One region of the Martelella sp. FLE1502 genome, then DNA from elsewhere that is predicted to be linked to it. Evidence: riboswitches for the same ligand, from Rfam matches in the RefSeq annotation. Region 1 holds a riboswitch; each other region holds the start of a gene.
What was found. A riboswitch is a leader RNA that binds a small molecule or an ion and turns the genes downstream of it on or off. The one in region 1 is predicted to bind thiamine pyrophosphate.
Positions count from the first base shown of each region.

Region 2: linked by a shared signal. The riboswitch ahead of V6767_RS18420 (TRAP transporter large permease) and the one ahead of V6767_RS09660 (ABC transporter permease) in region 1 are both predicted to bind thiamine pyrophosphate.
Region 3: linked by a shared signal. The riboswitch ahead of thiC (phosphomethylpyrimidine synthase ThiC) and the one ahead of V6767_RS09660 (ABC transporter permease) in region 1 are both predicted to bind thiamine pyrophosphate.
Region 4: linked by a shared signal. The riboswitch ahead of thiM (hydroxyethylthiazole kinase) and the one ahead of V6767_RS09660 (ABC transporter permease) in region 1 are both predicted to bind thiamine pyrophosphate.

Region 1 is NZ_JBAKFQ010000009.1:8,910-14,127, reverse strand. It holds gene V6767_RS09685 (5-(carboxyamino)imidazole ribonucleotide synthase) at 1-141, shown strand, start outside; gene ykgO (type B 50S ribosomal protein L36) at 268-393, shown strand; gene V6767_RS09675 (hypothetical protein) at 450-1,055, shown strand; gene V6767_RS09670 (hypothetical protein) at 1,062-1,265, opposite strand; gene V6767_RS09665 (ABC transporter substrate-binding protein) at 1,421-2,362, opposite strand; gene V6767_RS09660 (ABC transporter permease) at 2,393-3,148, opposite strand; TPP riboswitch at 3,215-3,316, opposite strand; gene V6767_RS09655 (sugar porter family MFS transporter) at 3,530-4,858, shown strand; gene V6767_RS09650 (lysine-2,3-aminomutase-like protein) at 4,961-5,218, opposite strand, start outside.
Region 2 is NZ_JBAKFQ010000026.1:38,938-44,155, forward strand. It holds gene V6767_RS18410 (GumC family protein) at 1-617, shown strand, start outside; gene V6767_RS18415 (lytic murein transglycosylase) at 835-1,902, shown strand; TPP riboswitch at 1,992-2,094, shown strand; gene V6767_RS18420 (TRAP transporter large permease) at 2,185-3,981, shown strand; gene V6767_RS18425 (TRAP transporter substrate-binding protein) at 3,996-4,994, shown strand; gene V6767_RS18430 (diguanylate cyclase) at 5,021-5,218, opposite strand, start outside.
Region 3 is NZ_JBAKFQ010000008.1:115,718-120,935, forward strand. It holds gene V6767_RS09335 (autotransporter outer membrane beta-barrel domain-containing protein) at 1-52, opposite strand, end outside; gene V6767_RS09340 (GNAT family N-acetyltransferase) at 446-754, shown strand; gene thiC (phosphomethylpyrimidine synthase ThiC) at 864-2,672, opposite strand; TPP riboswitch at 2,773-2,889, opposite strand; gene V6767_RS09350 (efflux RND transporter permease subunit) at 3,051-5,218, opposite strand, start outside.
Region 4 is NZ_JBAKFQ010000011.1:58,076-63,293, reverse strand. It holds gene thiD (bifunctional hydroxymethylpyrimidine kinase/phosphomethylpyrimidine kinase) at 1-165, opposite strand, end outside; gene thiE (thiamine phosphate synthase) at 162-800, opposite strand; gene thiM (hydroxyethylthiazole kinase) at 791-1,585, opposite strand; TPP riboswitch at 1,628-1,722, opposite strand; gene V6767_RS11490 (hypothetical protein) at 1,861-2,640, opposite strand; gene V6767_RS11485 (CoA-acylating methylmalonate-semialdehyde dehydrogenase) at 2,775-4,271, opposite strand; gene V6767_RS11480 (LysR family transcriptional regulator) at 4,666-5,218, shown strand, end outside.

The DNA of each region.
Region 1 (5,218 bases):
ATCATCGGCGATGATATGGACCGGATCGGGGCGTGGATGACGACCGAAGGCGCGCTCGTGCATCTCTATGGCAAGGCGGAAAGCCGGGCAGGGCGGAAAATGGGCCATGTCACCGTGCTGGAAAAGCGTCGCGACGGTTGACTTGGCGGCGATCATTCGCTAGGTAGCGGCCACTGTCGGGCGCGCTTTTCAAGGCGCGCCTTTGAATATCAATACTGACCGCCTTTACTGATCAGTCGAGAGCGGCACAAACAGCGGATCGAAAACATGAAGATCAAGAATTCGCTCAAGGCGCTCAAGTCCCGTCACCGGGAAAACCGTCTGGTGCGCCGCAAGGGCCGAGTATACATCATCAACAAGCAGAACCCGCGCTTCAAGGCCCGCCAGGGCTGAGATATTCAGCGCATTATCTGTTTGAATTTTTGCCATGACGGGATACCATTCCCGTCATGCGCTTTTCTGTGTCCGCCATTCTGATCCTCGCCGCCATGGCCGTCGCCGGCCCGCTGCCGGCGCTTGCGCAGGGCAATGCCGCGGATGAACAGATTTCCGAAATGCTCGACTCGGTTGTCGAGGCCGATCCGCTGGACAGGCTTTATGATCGGCTGAAACGCACAAGCGATGCCCGGCAGGCGGCGGATCTCGCCCGTCAGATCGACGAATATCTCGATCGCTCCCCGAGCGCCACGGTTTCCCTGCTGATCGAATGGTCGGATGATTCGGAAAATAACGGCCGCACCGCCGCCGCGCTCGATTTCTTGTCGGAGGCGATCGCGCTGAGGCCGGACGAGGCAGCCCCCTACCGCAAGCGCGCGGTGCTCCATTACACCCATGGCGATCTCGAACGCGCCATGGACGATATCCGCACATCGCTGTCCTTGGAGCCGCGCGATTTCGGCGCGCTCGGTCTGATGGCGACGATCCTCGACAGGACCGGACGACAGGAGGCCGCGGTCGCGGTCTGGCGGCGCTATCTCGAATTCTATCCCGCCGACCGCGATGTCGCGGCCTTTGTCGAAAGCACGCTGAACGAGCGGGCGGGCAAGCGGATTTAGCCGATTTCAGAAATGCATGACGTGGCGCAGCACGCGGTAGAGCAGATGCAGTGCAAGCAGCGCGGCGCCGGCGGCCAGGACGAGGTGGGAGAGCGGGCTCAGCAGGCTGCCCTCGATGGTGCCCGCGACGTCGGGATATTGATAAAGCAAGATGCGGATGGTGAGGCCCGCAAGCCCGACCACCACCAGCACAAGGCCGGCAAGTTTCATGATCCGATCTCCTGTCGTGAAGGAATAGAGATCGGTCTTTGGATGGCGGTATCGCCGCAATTGTCGTCACAAAAGACCGAAACAGCGAGGCGGCATGCGCGCCGCCTCTTTCAATTCTTTATAAAGTGCTTTTGTGGCGATTTAAGGCCGGTCTGTTATTCCTGCGACAGTGAGACCGAGATTGTATCAACCGGCGGCGCTTCAGAGATCAGTCCGTTTTCCGCCATGAACGCGCCGAAACGCTCGTACCGTTCGGCATCGGAGGCGGCGGGGCGCTTGGCGAAGCGGACGACGGATTCGGCGAAGGCCTGACGGTTTAGCTCGTCGTCGAGATCGGGATAGGCCTTTGCAAAGCTCTCCCATGCTTCCTCAGGATGGTTGACGATGAAGACTGTCGCCTTTTCCACAGCCTCGAGGAAGCGCGGCAGGCGGTCATCGTCAAGCATGTCGCTGCGGGTCACGTAGATCAGCTCGTCATAGACCGGCACGCCATGCTCTTCCGGAAAGAAGGCCTTGCCCTCGTGGCCGGCGATCCGCATCTGCGGCAGTTCGATATTGCGGAATGAGCCGATGGTCGCGTCGACCTGTCCGGACAGCAGCGACTGGGTCAGCGCGAAATTGACGTTGATGAGGGTTATGTCGTCCTTGGTGAGGCCCGCGTTCTCCAGCATCGTGGCCACCACCGCATCCTCGATGCCGGCCACCGAAAAACCGATCTTCTTGCCCTTCAGGTCGGCGACGGATTTGATCGGTCCGTCTTTCAGCACCGTCAGCGTGTTGAGCGGGGTTGAGACCAGCGTGCCGAAACGGACGATATCGATGCCGGCCTCGTGGTCGAGATAGAGATTGGGCTGGTAGTGAATGCCGATATCGACCTTTCCGGTCGCCACCATGCGCGGCACCATCGACGGGTCGGACGGCGGCACCAGTTCCACATCGAGCCCCTCATCGGCGAAATAGCCGTTCTCCTGGGCTACCACCAGCGGTCCGTGATCGGGGTTCACATACCATTCGAGGATCACGTCGAGTTTGTCGGCGGCGCTCGCCAGCCCGGGGGCCAGGGCAAGAGCGGCGGCGAATGCGAGTTTCTTTAGCATGTCATTCTCCTGTTTATCTGAGCCGGTCGCTCAATCCTCGTGCGACCAGCGGGTGAAGAAGGGAGCGGCGAGATCCACCGCCTTTCGAAACAGCACGGCCTCGAGTGCCAGGATCAGCATGGCGGCGAACACGGTGTCACTCTGCATGCGGGCATTGGCCTGGACCATGAGAAAGCCGAGTCCGCCGGCTGAGCCCACCCATTCGCCCACCACCGCGCCGAGCGGCGCGAGGGGCGCGGCGATCCTGAGGCCGGAAAACAGATGCGGCATCGCCAGCGGCAGACGGATATGGCGCAGCATCTCGAAATGATCCGCGCCATCGAGCAGGCCTGCGGCCACGATCTCCGGATCGGTGCGTCTCAGCCCGTCGGCAAAACTGGAGGCGACGGGGAAGAACACGATGATCGTCGTCATCACCACCTTGGAGGCGATGCCGAAGCCGAACCACAGAACCAGCATCGGCGCGATCACGAAGACGGGAAAGGATTGCAGCACCACCAGAACGGGCCAGATGAAACGGCCGATGCGGGGAAAGGCGGCAATGAAAATCGCCGCCGCCGCGCCGAAGACCGCGCCCATGGCAAAGCCCGCCAGGATTTCCCTGAGCGTCACCAGCGCCTCTTCAAGCAGCATGGCGTGGGCGGTCTGGAACTTCGCCAGCACGGCAAGCGGCGGCGGCAGGATATAGCGCGGCAGGTCGCCGAGATCGATGATCGCCTGCCAAAGCAAAAGCAGTGCAAAGGTGATCGTCAGGAAGGTGAGAACAGCCGAAAGGGTACGCTTCAATCCCGCTCTCCCCGGCAGTACCGGGCAGCGGAGGCGTCAATAGAGGCTGATTTTCTGGGCGTGTCGCTCAAGACCAAACTCCGTTCCTACGCCGGCATAACCCGGATCAGGTTCAAGGGTTCGGCCTTCGGCCATCTCAGTGTCACGGACACACCCCTCGGATGCCCCCTCTATGCCGCGCGCCGGCGCGCCGGTCAAGGGCCCGCCGGCGAAGTCGGGAACGCCGCTAATATAAACGCTAAGGTCCGAAAGGATTTGACAACGGATGCCGTTTTGACTTTCAACTTTTGGTATAAGGCCGTTTGCGGTTTGCAGCGACGGTTCATAAACGGGGTCATAAGAGGGGAAGGCGGCAACCGCCGCCCAAGCGGAGGAAAACCCATGCTCATCGCCATCGTCATTGTGGCAGCGCTGTTCGGCATGCTCTTCGGTTTCGACCAGGGCGTGATTTCCGGCGCCCTGCCGTTCATCAAGCAGGATTTCACGGTTTCGCCCTTCATGGAGGGCGTCATCACCTCGGCCGTGCCGCTCGGCGCGGTGGCGGGCACCGTGCTGGCCATGGTCACCACCGATCGCTACGGGCGTAAGCCGATGCTGATACTGGGCGCGCTGATATTCCTGGTCGGCTCGCTGATTTCCGCGCTCGCCTTCAACCAGTATGTGCTGACGCTCGCCCGCCTGTTGATCGGCGTCGGCATCGGCGCCTCGGCGATGACCGCGCCGATGTTTCTGGCGGAAGTCGCGCCGGCGCGCATTCGCGGCACCATCGTCTCGGCTTTCCAGTTGATGATCACTATCGGCATCATGGTGTCCTACATGTCGGATGCGGCCTTTGGCGGTTCGGGCGACTGGCGCTGGATGATCGGCGTCGGCGTGTTCCCGTCGATCGTGGCGCTGATCGGCATCCTGCTGTCGCCGGAAACGCCGCGCTGGCTGACGCTCAACGCCAATGCCGACAAGGCGCGCGATATCATCGCGAAGCTGCAGCCGGAATCCTCGCCCGCCGAGGTTGACGAGATCATCGCCGAGATCAAGGAAAGCGCAAAGGACGAGGAGGCGACGCCTGCTTGGAGCACGTTCCTGAAGCGCGGCATCCTGCCGGTGACGAGCTTCGCCATGATCGTGTTCGTGCTGCAGCAGCTTTCCGGCATCAACGCGATCATCTATTACGCCCCGGAAATCTTCAAGAATGCCGGCTTTTCCGGCACAACGACCGATCTTCTGGCCACCGTCGGCATCGGCGTCGTCAATGTCGCGCTGACCGTCGTCGCGATGTATCTGGTGGAAAGCATGGGCCGTCGCAAGCTGTTGATCCTCGGCTTCATCGGAACCGCGGCGTCGATGGCGCTGGTGACCGTGGCGACGATGATGGATGTCGCGGCAACCCCCTATCTTGCCATGATCGGCATTTTCGCCTTCATCGCCTTCTTCGCCGTCAGTCTCGGCCCGTTGCCCTGGCTCTATATGGCGGAGCTGTTTCCGCTGCGGCTCAGGTCGCGCGGCATGGCGCTCGCCTCGGTCGCCAACTGGTTCTTCAACTTCCTGGTGGCGCTGGTGTTTCCGGATCTGCTGGCGGGCATCGGCATCGTCGGAACCTTCGGGATATTCACCTTTTTCTGCGTCGTCGGCATCGTCTACGCGATCGCCGCAGCACCCGAGACCAAGGGCATCACGCTGGAGGAAATCGAGGCGCGCACCGTCGGCGCGTGAGGGCGGCAGCGCCACCCCTCCAAAGGAAGCGATCCTCGCCCTGGCCTTCGCTGAGGGCGAGGCGAAACGGAGGTGACGCACCCGGCATGGCCAGACTGGCGCTTACCGCCAGTCGGAATAGGAATGTTTTCCGCCCCGGTAATCCGTGACCTCGTATTCGCTCTCTCCGGTTTGCTCCAGATAGGAAGGGCCGATCGGCGCCTTGCCTTGGCCGCCCGGAATATCGAGCACATAGGTCGGCAGGCAGAGCCCCGAGATACTGCCCTGCAGCGCCCGCATCAGCGCCTGGCCGCGCGCGATCGGCACGGCGAAATGGGCAACGCCCTTGGCCTTGTCGAGATGGTGCAGGTAATACGGCTT
Region 2 (5,218 bases), on a different contig from region 1:
CGCCGCAAGCAATTCTCATGACCTCCTCCATACCCGGCGAAGGCAAGACATCGAGCAGTATCGGTCTCGCGCTTAATTTTGCCAGTATGGGGAAGAGGGTCCTTCTGATCGAGGGCGATCTGCGTCGGCTGACTTTCCATTGGTATTTCGGGAATTCCAAAAATACGGCCGGCCTGATTTCCGTGCTTTCGGGTAAAAAGTCGCTTGAGGAAACCGTTTATCACCACGACGAACTCGATATCGATGTGCTGTTTGGAGAGCGTTCGTCGAGAAATGCGGCCGACGTTCTTTCCTCCCGGAAGATGGACGAGCTTCTCCGCGAAGCTCGGAGCAAATATGATTTCGTCATCATCGACGCGCCGCCGGTTTTGATCGTCCCGGATGCCCGCGTAGTAAGCCAGTTCGTGGATGCCATCCTCTTTGTCGTCAAATGGGATTCGACCCACCATCACCAAGTCGAAGAAGCGGTTCGTTCGTTCGAGGAGGGCAAGGTTGAGGGACTGGTCCTGAACCAGATCGATCCAAACGGTTTCAAGCGGTATGGCTACAATTATGGCTATGGCTATGGCTATGCCGCCCACTACGGCGACAAGTATTACGATACGGACGACGACTAGCGCCTTGCCAGCCCCTGTTGCACAGCGGAGAAAACCTTTCGTCGCTGTGCTTTCGGCATCTCCATAAAATCGACGCAAGCGCATGCTCTTTCGGTCAGGAGGCCGATGCGCTAGGTTTGCGCACGAATGGAGCGGGGTTATCTGTATGTATCTGACGCGACGCGTGTTTTCTCTTGGGGTAATTGCCGCGACGCTTTCAGCGTGCACGAACAGCTCGGTGGGCAGTTTTTCCTCCGTCGCCGATCCGGCGATGCGGCCGGTGGCCAATTCTGAGTGGAACGCGTGGGTGGCCGGGTTCAAGAGCCGCGCGGCCGCGCGCGGGATTTCCAACGACACGCTGGCGGCGGCGTTCGCAAATGCCGGATACACGCCGGGGGTCATCGAGCAGGACCGCAACCAGACCGAATTCAAGCGCACGCTGGAAGACTATCTGGCCATTGCCGGCTCCGATGAGCGGGTCGCCAAGGGGCGCGCCAATTATGCCCGCTACCGCGATGTTCTGGAGCGGATCGAGGCGACCTATGGCGTCGACGCCAATGTGATTGTCGCCATCTGGGGACTGGAGAGCATGTATGGCGAGCGGCGCGGCAGCATTCCGGTGGTCTCGTCGCTCTCGACGCTCGCCGTCGAGGGGCGGCGCGGCGCTTTCTTCGAAAGCCAGTTGGTCGGGGCGATGCGGATCCTGCAGAACGGCGATATCACGCCCGAGCGGATGACCGGAAGCTGGGCCGGCGCCATGGGCCATACCCAGTTCATCCCGACCTCCTATCTCGGCTACGCCGTCGATTTCAACGGCGACGGGCGGCGCGATATCTGGGACGCCGATCCGACCGATGCGCTTGCGAGCACCGCGAACTATTTTGCCCGCTCGGGCTGGCGGAAAGGCCAGTCCTGGGGCGGCGAGGAGGGATCGCCGGGCGCCGCCGTCGATGGCACCAGGATACAACCGCAGGCGGGCGGTCCGGTCTTCGTCGTGGGGCACAATTTCAACGTCATCAAGCGCTACAACAATTCCACCAATTATGCGCTGGGCGTGGGATATCTCGCCGACCGGATCGCGGGCGCCGGCCCGCTCAGGGGCAGCTTTCCCGACGACAATTACGGCTTCAGCGCCGACCAGCGCAAGGAATTGCAGTCGCGGCTTTCAGCGGCGGGCTACGATGCCGGCACTATCGACGGCGTGTTCGGCGACCAGACCCGCGCGGCGATCACGGCCTATCAGCGGCAGAACGGGCTGAATGTCACGGGCGAACCGTCCATGGCTCTGCTGCAAAGGCTGAAGTGAAAACGGCCATTCCAATATAACCGGCATCGGGCTTCCGGCCATGCCTTGCGGCATGCCATTGACAGTAGCCCAAAAGCCGGACAAAACCTGACTATTCCGAGGGGTGCATCCTGCGATGCTGAGACGGCGGTGAGCCGGACCCTTGAACCTGATCCGGGTCATACCGGCGTAGGAACGGAAAATCTGGCCGCTCTGCCATAACCTTTCTCTTCTCCGCCGGTCTCCGTGATTGCAACATCCTGGGGATCGCATCATGAAGCCTTGCTTTCCGATACCATGCGCATGAAGGCGATCCGCAGCACCGCCGGACGGTTTGCGGACGCGCTGGAAACGGCGCTCGGCATGCTCGCCGCCGTCACCCTGATGGCGATGCTCGCCCTTGTCGTGGCGGGCGTCGTGCTGCGCTATGTCTTCCACACCGGCGTCGTCGGCATGGAGGATCTGGGCGTGTGGCTGAATATCGCGCTGATCTCGGCCGGCCTGCCGCTTACCCTTTCGGGCCCGCTGTCGATGCGGCTCGATGGTCTTGCACGGCTGCTGCCCGATCGGGCATCCGGCCTGCTCGCTGTCGTGGCCGATGGCTTCAGCGTCGTCGCGGGACTGATCCTGTGCCTCGGCGGCCGTGACGCGATTGCCTTGCTTGGCGGAATGTCGCCGACCCTCGGTGTGCCGGAATGGGTCCGCTTCGCCTTTCCCGCAGCGGGTGGGCTGGGACTGCTCGCGCTGCTCTGCTTGCGCCGACTGCAGCGGTCGAGCGGCGCTCGGCTGCTGATCGGCTTCGCGCTCGGCGGGTTTGTTTACTGGGCGGTCGGCCGGTTCGCGATCGATTTCGCCCTGCCAGCCAGCCTGCCGCTCGCGCTTGCCGCGGCGCTCGGCCTCATGGCCGGCGCGCCGCTTGCCCATGTGTTTCTGGCGTCATCCTATGGCGCGATCACCTTCGGGGCGTTGCAGACGGAGCAGGCGATCATCGCCAATACGGTGGCCGGCATGTCGAAATTCCTGCTGCTGGCGATTCCGTTCTTTCTGCTTGCCGGCGCGTTTCTGAAGCTTTCGGGCGCGGCCGGCAGGCTCGTGCAGTTCGCGGCTTCGTTGGTCGGCCATTATCGCGGTGGGCTGGCGCAGACGACGCTTTTGACCGGGGTTCTGTTTTCCGGCGCGTCCGGTTCCTCCGTCGCCAATGCGGCCTTTGCCGCCTCGACCTTCCATCCCGAACTGGTGCGCCATGGCTATCCGCCCGCCCGCGCCGGGGCGCTTGTTGCAGCATCCTCGGTTCTCGACAACGTCATCCCGCCGTCGATTGCCTTTCTCATCCTGGCGACGGCGACCAATCTTTCCGTCGGCGCGCTGCTTGTCGGCGGGCTGTTCGCCGGCCTGGTGATGGCGGCCTTTCTCGCCGTCGCCATAAAGCTTGCGATGGGGGCCGCGAGCGGCGCGCCGCCGGCTTCGTCCGAAACGCGCAGGCGCGCCGGGATCGCGGCTCTACCGGCCTTCGGCCTCGGCCTGATCGTGGTGTTCGGCATTCGCCTGGGCATTGTCACGACCACCGAGGCGGCGGGTCTTGCCGCCCTTTACACGCTGATCCTGGCGGCCACGTCCCGCCGCTCCGGTTCCAGCATTGTCGCCGCCTTCCGCCAGTCGGCGGCAGAGGCGGCGGCGATCGGTCTCCTGATCGGGACGGCGGCGCCCGTCGCCTTCCTGCTCGCGATCGACGATATCGCCGGTCTGGTGCGCCAGGTCGCCGGCCTGTTCGGCGGTAGCGCCGTTGCTGTGCTCCTGCTCGCCAATGTGATCCTGCTGATTACGGGCCTGGTGATGGATATCGGGGCGGCGATCCTGCTGCTTGGTCCCGTCCTGCTGCCGGTTGCCGTTGCCGCCGGGATCGATCCGATCCGCTTTGGCGTGATCCTCGTCGTCAACCTGATGATCGGCGGGCTCACCCCGCCGGTTGGCATGCTTGCCTTCGTGGTCGGCGGCGTCACCGGCCTTTCGCCGGAAAGCCTGTTCAGGGCGATGCACCCCTTTCTTCTGGCGCTTCTCGCAGCCCTGTGCGTCCTCACCCTCTTTGCCGTTCCCGTATGAAAGGTTTGTCTGTCATGACTACGCTCAACCGTCGCCATCTCCTGAAAACAGGCGCCGCCGCCGCCGCAATGCTTGCCGCCCCCGCCTATCTGCGAACCGCCAGCGCTGCCGCGCGCGATGTCGTCATCGCCTCGCTCCTCGGCGAGGACAAGCCGGAAACCATGGTCTGGCGCTTCTTCGCCGATGCGGTCGAACGGCGGCTTCCGGGCCGGTTCCGCTTCCGGATCGTGACCAATGGCGCGCTTGGCGGCGAAAAGCAGGTGGCGGAGAATATCCGGCTTGGATCCGTGCAGGCGAGCCTCTCCACCGTTTCGGCGCTTTCGGCCTGGACGCCGCAACTACAGCTGCTCGACCTGCCTTTCCTGTTTCGCGATGCCGCCCATCTTCGCGACGTCGTCACCGGCCCTGTCGGCGACGATCTCTCGGCCCGGCTCGCGCAAGAGCAGTTCATCGTCGGCGGTTTCATCGATTACGGGGCCCGCAACCTGCTGGCCAAGGAGCCGGTCACGCGGCCCGGAGAGATGGAAGGCAAGACCATCCGCGTCATCAACACCCCGCTCCACACGCGCCTGTGGAGCGCCTATGGCGCGACGCCGGTCGGCATCCCGATCACCGAAACCTATAACGCGCTCGCCACCGGGGTAGCGGATGCCATGGACCTGACGAAATCAGCCTATGCCGGGTTCAAGCTCTACGAGGTGGTGCCGTTCATGACCGAAACCCGCCATATCCGCGCCGCCGGCGTGCTCTATTTTTCCGCCGGCTTCTGGAACAGTCTCGACCCCGAAACACAGGCCGTGCTCAGCGCGATCTCGGCGGAGGCCACGCTCTATTTCAACCGGCTGATCGTTGAGGACGAGGCGCAGTCCGTGGCGCTTGCCGAGGCCAATGGCGCCACTTTCCTTGAGCCGGAGGAGATGGAGGCCTGGCGCGCGGGGGCGCGGGGCGTGTGGAGCGATTTCGCACCCGTCGTCGGCGGGATGGACACAATCGAGGCGGTGGCGCAGGGCTGAGTTTCGCCCGAAACCGGCATTGCCGTTCAACCGGTGACCTTCACCTGATTGCGGCCCTCCACCTTGGCGGCATAGAGTGCGCGGTCGGCGAGCTCGATGATATTGGGCGGCGAAACCCGCGGGCTGAAGACGGATATGCCGATGCTGACCGTCAGCGTCTGCTTCTGTCCGTCGGGGAGGATGAACGTCTGCCCGGCGATGGTGTCGCACAGGCGCTCCGCGAT
Region 3 (5,218 bases), on a different contig from region 1:
GCGTGCGTCTGTTTCGGATGGAAGACATGCGGGAATGGGGCAAACGGGACATCAAGAAACTCCGGCTTCCGCGACTGCGGAATCACATTGGCGATAGGCAACGCGCACCTAACCAGAGAGCTGTTTCAGTTTTGCGACAACGCCTCCCGCCGGATTGCGGCCGGAGAAAAATCGCGCGGCAATTGCCAAAACCGGCGCGATATTCCGAAGCTGTCGAAAGGGGTCGTTTACGGAGATTCCGGCGACCTGAGGGCGGAAAACGCGAAAACGAAGGACGGGCGGATGGGGTATATCGGGCGGTGACAATTTCCATTTCCAGGCGAAGCGAAGCGACTATCTGATTTCGTCGGACCCGGCGAAGATCGATCGCGACTACGTCATCGATTTTCTGACCAAAGAGGCCTACTGGTCCAAGGGCACGGACCCGGCGCTGGTTGCCGAGGCGTTGAAGCACTCCGAGGTGCTGGGGCTCTATGACGCCGCCGGCGCTCAGGTCGGCTTTGCCCGCATCGTCACCGATTATGCCGTGTTCGCCTATATCAGGGACGTCTTCGTCGACGCGGCTCACCGCGGGCGCGGCCTCGGCCTTTGGCTAGCCGAGAGCGCGATCGCCCAGCCGCGACTCCAGACCGTTAAAAGCTGGATGCTCGCGACCCGGGACGCGCATGGCGTTTACGCCAAAGTCGGCTTCCATGCGCTGAACCATCCCGAATGGTACATGCAGCGTTTCGGCGATGGCGGCTCACGCCGGTAGGGCGCCCGCAGCGAAAAGGAGACCGTGACGGCGCCGGCGGAACGCAAGCGTGAGCGGAGCCCGCAAGGCACCGTCTGACGATAGGTTTCGACAGTCTCGTCTGCCCCGCTCACGCCTCCTCCTCGCTTTCGAGCGGAACATAAAGCGCCCCGCCCTCGCGGAATTTCTCCGCCATCTTCGCCATGCCCTCCTTCTGGGCCTCGGCGCGGATGTCATGGGAGATACGCATCGAGCAGAATTTCGGCCCGCACATCGAACAGAAATGCGCGACCTTGTGCGCCTCCTTCGGCAAGGTCTCGTCATGCATGGACCGCGCGGTTTCCGGATCGAGCGAGAGGTTGAACTGGTCCTCCCAGCGGAACTCGAAGCGCGCACGCGACAGCGCGTCGTCGCGGATGCGCGCCGCCGGATGCCCCTTGGCGAGATCGGCGGCATGGGCGGCGATCTTGTAGGTGATCACCCCGGTCTTCACATCGTCGCGGTCGGGCAAGCCGAGATGTTCCTTCGGCGTCACATAGCAGAGCATCGCCGTGCCGAACCAGCCGATCATCGCCGCGCCGATACCGGAGGTGATGTGGTCGTAACCCGGCGCGATATCGGTGGTCAGCGGCCCGAGCGTGTAGAACGGCGCCTCGCCGCAGGTCTCAAGCTGCTTGTCCATGTTCGCCTTGATCTTGTGCATCGGCACATGGCCGGGCCCCTCGATCATCACCTGGCAATCCTTCGCCCAGGCAATCTGCGTCAGTTCGCCCAGCGTTTCCAGTTCGGCAAACTGCGCCTCGTCATTGGCATCGGCAATAGAGCCGGGCCGCAACCCATCGCCGAGCGAGAACGACACGTCATAAGCGCGGGCAATATCGCAGATCTCGTCGAAATGCTCGTAGAGAAAGCTCTCGCGGTGGTGGTGCAGGCACCATTTGGCCATGATCGAGCCGCCGCGCGAAACGATGCCGGTCACCCGGCCCACCGTCATCGGGATCATATGCAGCCTGACGCCGGCATGGATGGTGAAGTAATCTACCCCCTGTTCGGCCTGCTCGATCAGCGTGTCGCGGAAGACTTCCCAGCTTAAGTCTTCAGCAATACCGCCGACCTTTTCCAGCGCCTGATAGAGCGGCACCGTGCCGATCGGCACCGGCGAATTGCGGATGATCCAGTCGCGGATATTGTGAATGTTGCGGCCGGTGGACAGGTCCATCACCGTATCGGCGCCCCAGCGCGTGGCCCAGACCATCTTTTCCACTTCCTCGGCCATGGAGGAGGTCACGGCGGAATTGCCGATATTGGCGTTGATCTTCACCAGAAAATTCCGCCCGATCACCATCGGCTCGGCCTCGGGATGGTTGATGTTGGCGGGGATGATCGCCCTGCCCTTCGCAATTTCATCGCGGACGAATTCGGGCGTGATGAAATCGGGGATTTCGGCGCCGAAACTCTCGCCGTCACGCGCCAAAGCCTCTTTCGCGGCCCGGCGGCCGAGATTTTCCCGGATCGCGACGAACTCCATTTCGGGCGTCACGATCCCGGCGCGGGCATAGGCCATCTGGGTTACGGCCTTGCCTTCCGTGGCGCGGCGCGGCTGATGGCGCACGGGAAACTCCGGCACCAGCCGCTTGCCCTCGGCAAAGCCGTTATCCTCGGGCTTCACATGGCGGCCGTCATAGGCCTGCGTGTCGCCGCGCGCGGTAATCCAGTCTTCGCGCAGGCGCGGCAGACCGCCCTCGATGGTAAAGGCGGCATCCGGATCGGTATAGGGGCCGGAACTGTCATAGACGGTGACGGGCGGTTCGCCGGCGCTCGGGTGAACATCGATCTCGCGCATCGGCACGCGGATACCGGCGTGCAGCACGCCCTTGTGCCAGACGCGACGAGATGCCGGCAGCGGGCCTTTGGTAACGGTCGGAGATAAGTCTTGCATCGGTCGGAGCCTCCATAGCTCTTGGCGTTGGAGACCCAGTTCGACGTTGAATGGAGGAGGCCGCGCATACTGCGCCTGAAAGGAACAGCGGGCTTTATCCCGCGCAGCCGATGCACCATCCCTACGCCAGTGTGAACTGGATCAGGTTCATCGGGTCACTGCGCTGCGAAAGCCAGCAGTATCTCAGCCCCTTGTCGGGACCCCCCGGGTGAGCGCGCCAAAGTTGCGCCGGATGTGTGAGCTTGTCAACGCCTTCCGCGAACAACGACATAAATCCACGCGCGCCAGGCCGGCAGGTTTTATCGCCCAGATGCCACATTGGGCCCTACGATCGATACCTTTTTGGCCACCTTCTTGCGGGCGCATGGCGGCGCTCAGTCAGGAAGCGTCGATTGCGCCCTTCCCCTTTCCATGATCGGAAAGCCTCAGATAGAGCACGCTGACGGCCGGGACGACGGCGAGGGTGAAGAACGAGCCGACAAGGATGCCGAAGCCGAGCGCGACCGCTGTCGGAATCAGGAACTGGGCCTGCAGGCTGGTTTCCAGAATGAGCGGCGTGACGCCAAGGAACGTCGTCACCGTCGTCAGGATGATCGGCCTCAGGCGCTCCACCATGGCATCAACCACCGGCCTGGAACTGCCGCTTTCGGCGCACTCGAAAGTGCGAATGACCAGAAGCAGGGCGTTGTTCAGAAGAATGCCCATCAGTCCGATGAGGCCGAACATCGACAGGAGCGTCAGTTCAAGCCCCAGCGCCCAGTGCCCGAGTATGGTGCCGACGAGACCGAAGGGCAGAACCGTCAGCAGGATCAGCGGGCGCGTATAGGAACCAAAAGCCAGCGTCAGAAGGGCGTAAATTCCCAAAAGCGCGAGGACAGCATTGCGCAGCAGCGCCGGCGCGAAGCGGCTCTGCTCCTCCTGCTCGCCGCCCAGCGTGATTTCGAGACCCGGATAATCCCGGCGCAGTTGTGGCACGGTTTCCGTCATCAATTGATCCGTCACTTCACTGCCGGTGGTCGAGCCGCCCGTGACATCGGCGGTGACCGTGGTCACGCGACTGCCGTCGATCCTTGTGATCGTCGATGGCGCCGGCTGGAAGGCGAGGTCGGCCACCGTGCCGATCGGAACCAGCCCGCCCTCGGCCGGCAGCCGCAGGTCCTGAAGATCGGCGATGGTTGCGCGGTCCGATGCCGGCAGGCGCACGCGCACCTCCACCTCTTCGCGGTTGCGTTGGAACTCCGTGGCCACCGCGCCGAACAGCGCGTTGCGAAGCCCGCGCGCCACCGAGCTCAGTTCAACGCCAAGCGCCTGGCCCTGATCGAAAAGCGTGGCGACGACTTCTTCGGAGGATGAGCCCCGGCTGTCCCTGACGGCGGTGACGCCGGCTTTTTCAACGAGCGCGCTCCTGATCCGGTCGACCGCGGCTGCGCGCGCCTCCGGCGTTCCGGCGGCAATATTGAGGACGATATCGGCGCCGATGCCGACCTCACTGGTGGAAAAACTCAGCGAGCGCGCGCCGGCGATCTCGCCCGCCTCGGCGCGCCAGAGATCGACCAGTTCGCCTGCGGAAAAGTCGCGGGTCTCGGCATCGGCGATCTTGACCTCGACGCGCGCCGTGCTGGCGGCTGTACTTTCCGTCCCGCCCGGCGGACCGCCGGAAACAGAGGGTACGCCGATCAGGATGGCGCTTGCCTGGCGAATATCGCTCGCATCCTCTCCGGTCTGCTCGGCCAGTTGGCCGGCCGCCCGGTCCATCGCCGCTGCCAGCTGTTCGGCTTGCGCGCGCGTGGCCGCCACGGATGTGCCATCGCTCATCTGCAGTTCGGCGGAGACGAAATTTCCTTCGATGTCGGGAAAGAACACGAAACGGACGAAACCGAGCGTCAGCGGCGCCAGCGAGGCAAGCAGCAGGCCGAGGCAGAGCACCAGCGTCGGGCCTGGATGACGGTCGACCGTTTCGGCGACCCGGCGAAAACGGGTATCGGCAAAGCTGTCGATCCGCCCGCCGACCTGCCGGCGCAGCGGATCGGCCAGACGTCTTGGCGAAAACCGGCGCGGCTCGCCGGAGCGCAGATGGGAGAGATGCGTGGGAAGCACGAAGAAGCTCTCGACCAGCGACAGACCGAGAACCATGATGACCACGGCGGCCACCGGCGCGAGGAAGGAGCCGGAAAGGCCCGGAATGAACAGAAGCGGCACGAAGGCGAGGACGGTTGTCGCCACCGAAAAGAAAACCGGCCGCGCCATTCGGAGCGTTCCGTCGATGGCCGCCTCCGGGCCGGATTTGCCGGACTGCCGCTCGGTATAGATGGCTTCGCCGACCACGATGGCGTCATCGACCACGATGCCAAGCGAGAGGATGAAGGCAAACAGTGAAAGCTGGCTGATGCTGACGCCGAACAAGGCCATCAGCGCGAAGGTGCCGATGAAGGACACGGCGATGCCGACCGACACCCAGGCTGCGATGCGGATATCGAGCGCCAGCGTCAGGATGACCAGGATCAGCGCCGCGCCGATGATGCCGTTCTTGACCAGGAGGTCGATCC
Region 4 (5,218 bases), on a different contig from region 1:
GGGAACCTCGTGCACGCCGGTGACGCCGCGGGTGTTCTGCGCCGTCAGGCCCGTCATCGCCGCCATGCCGTATGTTCCGAGTGCCGAAAAGGTCTTGATGTCGGCCTGAATGCCGGCGCCGCCCGAGGGATCGGAACCGGCGATCGAGAGGATGTTTGCGATCATTGCTTCGCCTTCCGGATGGCTTCGGCAAGATCCGCCGTCGCCTGATATGGATCGGGCTGGCCGCAAATGGCCGAAACGACGGCGATCCCGTCGGCCCCATGCCTGAATGTGGATTCCACATGCTCCCCTTTCAACCCGCCGATCGCAACGGCCGGCAGTCCACAAAGCGCGATCATCGAGGAAAGGCCGGCAAAGCCGACGGGCAGCGCGTGATCGGACTTGGTGCTGGTGGCGAAGACCGGACCGGCGCCAACATAGTCGATGCCGGCTGGATCAAAGGCGCGCGCGACGTCGAGGCCGTTGACGGAAACGCCGAGAATCTTGTCATCGCCGATCAGGTCCCGGACATCTTTCGGGCGGGCATCCTCCTGGCCGACATGAACGCCGTCGGCATCGATCGCGATGGCGGCCTCGACGTCGTCATTGACAATCAGCCGGACCGGCGTGCCGGCTGTCACCTGTTTAAGCGCAAGCCCCATGTCGATGCGTTCGCGCGTCGAGGCGCGTTTCATGCGGAGCTGCACGATTGTCGCGCCGCCGGCGACGGCATCGCGCGTGGTGGCGACCATGCCGTAATCGCCGCAGAGATCGGGATCGAGAACGAGGTAGAGGGAAAGGTCGAATTTCATAGCCATTCGATCTCCGCCTCAAGGCCAAGTGCTTCGGGCGTGACGGCGGCGAGCGCATCGAGGAAATGGACCTGGAACGAGCCGGGGCCCTCGGCCTTTCGATGCGCGCGGCTGCCGGCCACTGCGTAATGGGCAAGTGCCGCGACCGTTGCCTCGAAGGCATCGTCACGCCATGCTCCGGCATAGCCGCCGACAAGCGCCGTCAGCGCGCAGCCGAGCGCCGTGACCCGGGGCATCAGCGGCGAGCCGCCACCGATGTGGGCAATGCGGCTTCCGTCGGTCACAAAATCGCGTTCGCCGGTGACCGCCACCACCATGTTGCGCTCGCGGGCAAGCGCCTTCGCCGTCTCTTCGGCGGCGGTGACGCTGTCGCCGGCATCGACGCCCTTGCCGGCGCTGGTGGCGCCGGAGAAGGCGAGAATTTCGGAGGCATTGCCGCGCAGGATCGTGGGCCCGAGGTCGAGGATTTCGCGCGCGGCCCTGGCGCGGAAGCCGGTGGCAAAATGGGCGACGGGGTCGAATACCCAAGGCGTTCGCTTGCCGTTGGCCGTCTCGATCGCGGCCTTCATGCCGGTAAGCCAGTCGGGGGATAACGTGCCGATATTGATGGTGACGGCGGAGACGATGCCGGCAAACTCGCCGGCCTCTTCCTTGGCGTGGACCATGGCCGGAGAAGCGCCGGCGGCGAGCAGAACATTCGCGGCGATATTCATCGCCACGTAATTGGTGATGCATTGGGTAAGCGGCGCGTCCGCGCGCATCTTCTCAAGTATGGGGGCGATATCGGCCATCGGCGTCCTCCTTGTTTGTCGCGGAGGAACTCGGGCGCCGAAGCAAAGACCCGAGTGACTCCCTCCGCCGGCATGATCCGGATCAGGTTCCAAGGGTACATCTCAGCCCGCTCTCACGGACGCCCCTGTCGCTCGAGAGCATTTCCGGTGAAAACCCGAAATGCTCTATCTATTTGTTTTTGCGCGCGTCCGGACGGAAAACCGGTATCCACTTTTCCTGGACGCGCTCCAGTGGCTCGTTATACCAGAAAAAGCCGCTTCGGAAAGAGGTGGTGTTACTCAGGCGAAGGGGCTCGCCACGCCGTTTCGCGACAGGGGCCGGTGGTCGCCAGAACGGATGCGAGATCGCGATCCTTGGCCGCCTGCTCGACGAAATGCTGCCGCTCGGGCGAAAGCTGGTCGGCTAGATTGTCCTGGTTCCAGGCGCGATGCCGGAAAATGAATTCGTCATCGAAGAGGTGCTGTTCCTCGGCCGTCCGCGTGCCCTTCAGACTTGCATGGAGATAGTAGAGGACGTCCGGGTTCAAAGGAGTCAGGCCCTCGCCGTCGTCGGTGATGAGAAATGAGAGAAGGGCCGCCTCGCTGCCTCTTTTCGCCGCGTCTTGCAGGCGCTCCATCAGTCCAGCGAATTCGACTTCGCCCTCCGTCTCCGGGTTACGGGAAAAACGGCCGCAATAGATAAGGTCGCTGTCAATGCGTAGCTTGCCTGCCAGCTGGAACATAGCCATGACATATGGCAGGGTCATGCAGGTATTGAGGTCGTCGAAAGCACTGTCTGTCTGGATGTATTCGCGCCAGAGTTGATAGCGTGCCTCTTCTGTTCCCTCGTCTGCGAATGCCGGATAGCGCTTTTCATAGATTTCGTAGTGCCCGCGCAGATAATCACCGCAATCGGGAATGCGGGGATTGTAGTCGAGTTCGGAGGTCGCGAATTCCCATTCCTCGAACGTCATTTCCGGTCTTGTCGGCTGCGGATGCGTTTCGAACGACCATGCAGAGGCTTCACAGGCGAATACGCTGCAGGCCGCGAAGGCCATCAACAATCGAATCATCATACCCACCGGTTCCTACGAGACACCCGTAAAAGTAGTGACAGGTTAGCACTGGTAACCGGTTGTAGAAAGACGTGGAGCAACCAAAGAAACACGTGACCTCCGCGCACTCAGGACGCGGAGGTCACGTTTATACATTACTTCATCGTCGGCATCGAGAATTCGGCGCCGGCGCGGATGCCCTTGGGCCAGCGCTGGGTGATGGTCTTCAGGCGGGTGTAGAAGCGGACGCCCTCCGGGCCATGCATGTGGTGATCGCCGAACAGCGAGGCCTTCCAGCCGCCGAAGGAGTGGAATGCCATCGGAACCGGGATCGGCACGTTGACGCCGACCATGCCGACCTTGATCTTGTGGGCGAATTCGCGGGCGGCGTCACCGTCGCGGGTGAAGATCGCCGTGCCGTTGCCGAATTCGTGGTCGTTGATCCATTGGGCGGCCTCGTCATAGCTCTTTGCGCGGGCGACGGAGAGGACCGGGCCGAAAATCTCTTCCTTGTAGATCTTCATGTCGGTAGTGACCTTGTCGAACAGGGTCGCGCCGACGAAATAGCCGTTCTCGTAGCCCTGCAGCTTCAGGCCGCGGCCATCAACCACCAGTTCCGCGCCTTCTTCCACGCCCGAATCGATGTAGCCGGTCACGCGTTCAAGCGCTGCCGCCGTCACCACCGGGCCCATATCGGCTTCCGGATCGGTGCCGGGGCCGACCTTGAGGGCGGCAATGCGGGGCTTCAGCTTGTCGATCAGCTTGTCCGCCGTCTCGTCGCCCACGGGCACGGCAACGGAGATCGCCATGCAGCGCTCGCCGGCGGAGCCGAAGGCGGCGCCCATCAGCGCATCGGCGGCCTGGTCCATGTCGGCGTCGGGCATCACGATCATGTGGTTCTTGGCCCCGCCCAGCGCCTGGCAGCGTTTGCCGTTGGCGGTTGCGGTTGTGTAGATGTAGCGCGCGATCGGGGTGGAGCCGACGAAGGAGACGGCCTCGATATCCGGGTCGTTCAGAAGCGCGTCGACGGCTTCCTTGTCGCCCTGCACCACGTTGAACACGCCATCGGGCAGGCCCGCTTCCTTCAGCCATGCGGCGATCAGCAGCGAGGCGGACGGGTCGCGTTCGGACGGCTTCAGCACGAAGCAGTTGCCGGCGGCAAGCGCGATCGGGAACATCCACATCGGCACCATGGCCGGGAAGTTGAACGGCGTGATGCCGGCAACGACGCCGAGCGGCTGGCGGATCGCGTAGCTGTCGACCCCGGTGCCGACATTTTCGGTATATTCGCTTTTCAGAAGCTGCGGGGCGCCGGTCGCGAATTCGACCACTTCCATGCCGCGCTGGATTTCGCCGAGCGCATCGGAATGGACCTTGCCGTGTTCGGCGGTGATCACGGCCGCCATTTCGTCGATCCGGTCTTCCAGGATCGACAGGAACTTGTTCAGGATACGGGCGCGGCGCAGCGGCGTGGTCGCCGACCAGTCTGGGAACGCCGCCTTGGCGGCCTCGACGGCGGCGCGCACATCGGCGTTGCTGGCAAGCGAAAGCTCGCCGCTCTGCTCGCCGGTTGCGGGATTATAGGTCGGCACGGTGCGGGTGCTGGTTCCCGCAAACGGCTTGCCGCCGACAAAATGCTGAATGGATTTCATGGGTATTCCTCCGGTGTTGCTGCCAATGAGGCTCTTGGATTGTGAAGCCATCAATCTTCCCGCTTGAGGGCAAGGCTGTCGTTCATGGCCCTTCCGCATAGCCCCCCAATCTTCTCGCCCCGGAGGGGAGATGTCGCGACAGCGACAGTGAGGGGGGAGATTATCCCCACGAACGCCCTCACGAGACGAGATGCCGCGCCACCCTCACGGCCCCTTTCGGGACATCTCTCCCGCCAGCGGGAGAGAGTATTGGGAGCAAGCCGCAAGGCCATATTCAATTCCCCTGCCTTCCAGGGAAAGATCGATGCTGTGTGCCGACACTATCGCCTATTAATTTCTGCAAAGAAACACGATAATTCTAAAATCCATTGTGCAAAAATTATAGGGCAGTCGTATGGATTGGGATCATCTGCGGGTCTTTCTGGCGGTGGCGCGGCGGGGGCAGATTCTTGCTGCGGCGCAGGCGCTTGGGCTCAATCATGCGACGGTTGCCCGGCGGCTGAACGCGCTGGAGGAGGCGCTCGGCGAACCGCTGTTCGAGCGCCGCCCCTCCGGCTCGACGCTGACGGAGGCGGGCGAGCGGCTCCTGGCGGTGGCCGAGCGGGTGGAGACCGAAATTCTGGGCATTACGGAGGATACGAGAGCGCGCGGCGCCAGCCTTTCCGGCACGGTGCGGGTTGGCGCGCCGGACGGGCTCGGCACCTATTTCCTTGCCGCCGAACTCGGACGCCTGCAGGAGGAGCATCCGGGCCTGATCGTCGAGCTGGTGCCCCTGCCGCGCACATTCTCGCTGTCGAAGCGCGAGGCGGATCTCGCGATCACCCTCGATCCGCCGGCGGAGGGCAGGCTGGTGGTTTCCAAGCTGACGGACTACACGCTCGGCGTTTATGCCGCTTCATCCTATCTCCGCCGGCACGGCACGCCCGAAAGCGAGGAGGCGCTTGCAG